One region of the Bacillus sp. 5RYD7K genome, then DNA from elsewhere that is predicted to be linked to it. Evidence: riboswitches for the same ligand, from Rfam matches in the RefSeq annotation. Region 1 holds a riboswitch; the other holds the start of a gene.

Region 1 (3,135 bases):
CCGCCGTTAAAAAGACGATCGCCTGCGGATGGCCGGCAATGCTCGGCTGCACGATATTGCCGATCATCTCAATCGGATACGCGGCTCTTGTGTTTTCCGTGTAGAAGGAATTGTCGTAATCCGCCTCACCCGTTTTTTCATCAAGCACAACATTCTCAAGAACAGACCCGAAGCGGATCGCACGAAAAATCTGCGGTTCTTTTTCCTCGCTCAGGTTGATACATTTAGCATAACATCCGCCTTCAATGTTAAACACGCCGGAGTCTGACCAGCCGTGCTCGTCATCGCCGATCAGTTTCCGGTCCGCATCGGCTGAAAGCGTCGTTTTCCCCGTGCCGGAAAGACCGAAAAACAAGGCGACATCACCTTTTTCACCGACGTTGGCTGAGCAGTGCATCGGCAGAATATCTTGCTGCGGAAGAAGGAAGTTCATAATGGAGAAAATTGATTTTTTCATTTCTCCGGCGTATTCGGTGCCGCCGATTAAAATGACGCGCTTTTCGAAAGAGACAATGATAAATGTTTCCGAATGCGTGCCGTCCGTCTCCGGATCCGCTTTAAAATGCGGAGCTGAGAGAATGGTAAACGGCTGTGCTTCCGGATCCCTTTCAGCCGTCTCCGGTCTGATAAACAGCTGGCGCGCGAACAGGTTGTGCCATGCAAATTCATTTACGACTGTAATCGGCAGTCTGTATTTTTCATCTGCGCCTGCGAATCCTTCAAAAACAAACAGTTCATCTCTCTGTTTTAAGTAGCTGACGACTTTGGCGTACAGCTTTTCAAACGCCTCTTCAGAAATGGACTGGTTCACCGCGCCCCAATCAATTTGATTTTCTGTGCTTTTTTCACGAACGATAAATTTATCTTTAGGTGATCGCCCCGTATATGCACCGGTAGTGGCACGTACGGCGCCCGTAGATGTCAGTGTGCCTTCATTTCGGGTGATCACTTTTTCGGTAAGTTTTGGCGCCGATAAATTATGATGCACATTTGGACTTGCGAGTAATGCTTGAAGATCTGCAGTTAAATCAACTAATTTCATAAAACCCTTCCTTTGCCGGTTTATTTTTATTTCGCTGAATGTGTAATTAGTATAACACATATATAAAAATAGTCTATACTGTTTATTATTTTTTGTTTGTGTTTTTCCATTGCTTCCCGAAATAAAGGCGCGTAATCGCTTTAATTCATATTGACACTTTCCGCCCTTTTACGATAAGATATTTCATTGAGCGGATACTCTTATCCCGAGCTGGCGGAGGGACAGGCCCGATGAAGCCCAGCAACCGGTTTCTCTGTAAAAAAGCAGGTGAATACACTGTGGGAAACCAAGGTGCTAACCTGATGCAAGGTTTAATATTTCCTTGAGCGATAAGAGTGAAAGGCACACAGACCAAACCCTTTCCTCGAGTGGAAAAGGTTTTTTTATTTCATAAAATATGCCAATTAACATTCTCTGATATAGTATGACATTGTATTAAGAGGGAGCGAGTTCCGTATCATATGAGAAGGTCTTTCAAAAGATCTTTTTTCAGGAGGAAAAGTGAATGAGTAAAAACCGTCGATTATTTACATCTGAATCTGTTACCGAGGGTCATCCGGATAAAATCTGTGACCAAATTTCTGACAGCATCTTAGATGAGATTTTAAAAAAAGACCCGAACGCGCGCGTAGCCTGTGAAACATCTGTAACGACAGGCCTTGTGCTGGTAAGCGGAGAGATTACAACATCAACATACGTTGACATTCCGAAAACAGTCCGTGAAACGATTAAAGAAATCGGCTACACACGGGCAAAATACGGATTTGATGCGGAGACTTGCGCTGTTTTAACATCAATTGATGAACAGTCTGCGGATATCGCGATGGGTGTCGATCAGGCTCTTGAAGCGCGTGAAGGCACAATGAGCGATGCTGAAATCGAAGCTATCGGAGCAGGTGACCAAGGTCTGATGTTCGGTTATGCGTGTAACGAAACGAAAGAGCTTATGCCGCTTCCGATCTCTTTGGCGCATAAATTGGCCCGCCGTTTGAGCGAAGTCCGCAAAGAAGACATTCTTCCGTACCTTCGCCCTGACGGAAAAACGCAAGTTACCGTTGAATATGATGAAAACAACAAGCCGGTCCGCATCGACGCGATCGTCATCTCAACTCAGCACCATCCGGAAATTACGCTTGAGCAGATTCAGCGCAATCTGAAAGAGCATGTCATTAACCCTGTCGTGCCAGAGGAACTGATTGATGACGAAACAAAATACTTCATCAACCCTACGGGACGTTTCGTAATCGGCGGTCCTCAAGGCGATGCGGGACTTACCGGCCGTAAAATCATCGTTGACACATACGGCGGATATGCACGCCACGGCGGCGGTGCATTCTCCGGTAAGGATGCGACGAAAGTAGACCGTTCAGCGGCTTACGCTGCGAGATACGTAGCGAAAAACATCGTGGCTGCAGGACTTGCTGATTCTTGTGAAGTGCAGCTTGCATACGCAATCGGCGTGGCACAGCCTGTATCTATTTCCATCAATACATTTGATACAGGAAAAGCTTCTGAAGAGAAACTGATCGAAGTCGTACGGAATAACTTCGACCTGAGACCTGCCGGCATTATTAAAATGCTTGATTTGCGCCGTCCGATCTATAAGCAGACTGCCGCTTACGGCCACTTCGGACGTCACGATGTGGATCTTCCTTGGGAGCGTACTGACAAGGCGGATGCGCTTCGCAAAGAAGCACTAGGAGAATAATTTTATAGCCGCTTATTTAAGCGGCTTTCCCTTTTTGCAGATGCTGCCATGCTTATTTTTTACATAGCGTGAAACCAATGGCGTAACAAAGCGTCTATAAAAAGGGGGTCCAATTAGAAAATTACACTTATGGAGGCTATACTATGTGTGGATTTGTCGGTGTTTTTAATAAGCATCCATTAACTCAAACCGCAGATCAAGAAGAGCTAATCAAACAAATGAACCAAATGATCGTTCACCGCGGTCCTGACAGCGATGGGTATTATCATGATGAGCACGTCGGATTCGGCTTCAGACGGCTCAGTATTATTGACGTAGAAAACGGCGGACAGCCTTTATCATATGAAGATGAGAAATATTGGATCATTTTTAACGGCGAAATCTA
Region 2 (3,135 bases), 1.8 Mb from region 1:
TCGGGTTTGACGGTGTTTCCATATAGATGGCTTTCGTATTCGGCCGGATGGCGCGGGCAACCGCTTCTGTGTCCGTCATATCGACAAAGGTGTGTTCGATTCCGAAACGGGACAGCACTTCTGTCACCATGCGGAATGTTCCGCCGTACACATCCTCCGTGACGAGAACATGGTCGCCTTGGGATAAGAGCAGAAACGCCGTCGAAATCGCCGCCATTCCGGAGCTGAAAGCAAAACCTCTCGTTCCGCCTTCAAGACCTGCGATCGTTTCTTCAAGCGCTGTTCTTGTCGGTGTGCCGGAGCGGCTGTAATCATATGTTCCGAATTCTTCAAAGGAAGACTGATGAAATGTGGAAGCATGCTGAATCGGCACACTGACGGCTCCGGTAGCTCCGTCTGTTTTAAATGGATTGTGCACGAGCTGGGTTTCCAGCGTCCAATTTTGATTACTCATACGACACGGCCCCCTCTTTTACTTGCTGTAATGCCTGCTTTACATCCCGCTTCAAATCTTCTGCATGTTCAATTCCCACTGAAAATCTCAGCAGGCGGTTGCAGACGCCGTTTGCGATACGGATATCTTCCGGAATGTCCATGTGCGTCTGTGTCGCGGGGTATGTAATAAAGCTTTCCACCCCGCCGAGACTTTCTGCGAAACAGATCGTTTTCAGCGCCTTTAAAAATGGATTGACCCATTCCTCTTTTTGCAGCCTGAAAGACAGCATTCCGCCTTTTCCGGGATATAACACGTCGGCGATTTCTTCTTCCTGTTCTAAAAATGCTGCAAGTTCACGGGCGTTTTCTTCATGACGCTGCATTCTGAGCCCGAGTGTTTTCATCCCTCTCATTAAAAGCCACGAATCAAACGGCGGGAGAACGGCTCCGATCGCATTTTGGTGATTAAACATGATCTCGCCGAGCTCTTCATCCTTTACGACAGCAAGACCGGCAAGAAGATCATTGTGCCCGCCTAAATATTTTGTGGCGCTGTGAATGACGATATCGGCTCCCAGTTCAAGCGGGCGCTGGATGACCGGGGTATAAAACGTATTATCGACAATTAAAAGCAGGCCGGCTTCTTTCGTAATCCGGGCAATTTTTTCAATGTCGGCCTCCTGCATTAACGGGTTTGTCGGCGTTTCAACAAATACCGCTTTCGTATTTTCCGTTATTTTGGAGCGTAAACAGTCTTCATCGCTGAAATCATCGTAAATAAAGCTTAAGCCGTATTTTCTCCATTCATTTTCAAACAAACGGTATGTGCCTCCGTATAAATCGGAGGATACAATCAATTCATCCCCGCTTTTAAATAAAGCCATAATCGTTTGAATGGCTGCCATTCCCGAGCTGAAAGCAAAGCCTCTTGCACCGTTTTCCAACACGGCGATGGCGTCTTCAACGAGCTGGCGTGTCGGGTTTTTCGTGCGCACGTAATCAAAGCCTGTAGATTCTCCTATTCCTCTATGTCGGTAAGCGGTGGACAGATAAATCGGCGGACTGACCGTTCCCGTTGCTTCTTCGCTTCTATTTCCAATTTGGGCTAATTTTGTTTCGACATGCTGCGTCATCAGTAAGCACCATCCTTTTTCAAAAATAAAAAAGCTCCCTCTTCATAAGAAGAAGGAGCTTTTCTCTTCCTCTTATCTTCCAAGCATGTGAATCGCTTGCTGGATTTAGCACCTTGGCACTTTGCCTTCCCGCGGCAAAGCAAACCGGTTGCTGAGGTTTCAAAGGGCCAGTCCCTCCACCTCTCGTGATAAGAATATTGTTTTGTATTTTCTGATTGTTCTATATTAACGCACTATAAAATGGATTTCAACAACTTTTTAATTTTCTGAACTCTCGCAAGAAGTGCATCTGAAGAAAGAAATTTCTAATAATTCATGGTACAATAGGGAAAAACCATCAAGACAAGAAGCGGCCTGGAGGAATGCAAAGTGGCACCGAAAACCGGAATCATTCATGAGAAAAAACTTTTCTCTCATGAGCTTGAAGAAGAAATGACCGTTCTGGTCTACCTGCCCAACACTTACTCCCCTCTGTATAAGTATCATACGGTCATCGCCCAGGACGGCCATGATTATTTCAGATTAGGGAGAATCGGGCGGCAGGCGGAAGAGCTCATGTCAAAAGGGGAAATTGACCGCTGCATCATTATCGGCGTCCCATATAAAAATGTGCGGGAGCGAAGAAACACATACCATCCCGAAGGCTCTAAGTTCGCCTCATATAAACGGTTTATCGCAAATGAGCTCGTCCCTTTTATCGACAAAGAATACCCGACTTATCAAGTCGGATACGGCCGCACCATGATCGGGGATTCCCTCGGCGGAACCGTCTCGCTCATGACGGCGCTTGACTATCCGAACATGTTTGGAAACGTCATCATGCAGTCTCCGTATGTTGACGGGCACGTGCTGGATGCCGTCCGGCAGTCGGAAGACCTCAAACAGATATCCGTTTATCATCAAATCGGAGAAAAAGAAACCGACGTCCATACGACGGACGGCCAGGTGCTTGATTTCACCGCGCCGAACGAAGAGCTCAAACAGCTGCTGGAAAGCAAACAGTCTGAATACACGTATGAAACCTTTGACGGGGATCATAAATGGACATACTGGCAGCCGCTCATCACGCCGGCGCTGAAAAAAATGCTGTAACCATTCATTAAGGAGGGAACTTTCATGAAATACGGTATTGTTTTATTTCCATCAAAAAAATTACAGGATCTCGCAAATTCGTACCGGAAACGCTACGACCCGAGCTACGCGCTCATACCGCCGCATCTGACGGTAAGAGATCCGTTTGAAGCGACAGAACAGGAAATCGAGCAGATCGTATCACAGCTGAGACAGACGGCGAAAGAGTCGCACCCGCTCGTTCTGAAGATCACAAAATACAGCTCGTTTTCTCCTGTGAATAATGTGATATATATGAAAGCGGAGCCGACGGAAGAATTAAAAACCCTGAGTGAGAAATGCTATTCAGGAGCATTATCCGGTAAGCCGGAATACAGCTTCGTTCCGCATGTCACGGTCGGCCAGAAGCTGTCGTCAGATGAACATTCCGACGTACTCGGACAGCTGAAAATGCAGGACATTTCCCACGAAGAAGTCATTGACCGTTTTCACCTGC

Evidence for each region. A riboswitch is a leader RNA that binds a small molecule or an ion and turns the genes downstream of it on or off. The one in region 1 is predicted to bind S-adenosylmethionine.
Region 2: it holds a riboswitch for S-adenosylmethionine, as region 1 does, so the genes downstream of both, ACQE26_RS17835 (methionine biosynthesis PLP-dependent protein) here and metK (methionine adenosyltransferase) in region 1, are expected to answer to the same signal.

Annotation. Positions count from the first base shown of each region.
Region 1 covers NZ_CP191200.1:1,875,304-1,878,438, forward strand. The annotation lists gene pckA (phosphoenolpyruvate carboxykinase (ATP)) at 1-1,042, opposite strand, end outside; SAM riboswitch class I at 1,240-1,378, shown strand; gene metK (methionine adenosyltransferase) at 1,548-2,750, shown strand; gene asnB (asparagine synthase (glutamine-hydrolyzing)) at 2,894-3,135, shown strand, end outside.
Region 2 covers NZ_CP191200.1:3,654,361-3,657,495, forward strand. The annotation lists gene metC (cystathionine beta-lyase) at 1-454, opposite strand, end outside; gene ACQE26_RS17835 (methionine biosynthesis PLP-dependent protein) at 447-1,568, opposite strand; SAM riboswitch class I at 1,638-1,763, opposite strand; gene ACQE26_RS17840 (esterase family protein) at 1,938-2,660, shown strand; gene ACQE26_RS17845 (YjcG family protein) at 2,685-3,135, shown strand, end outside.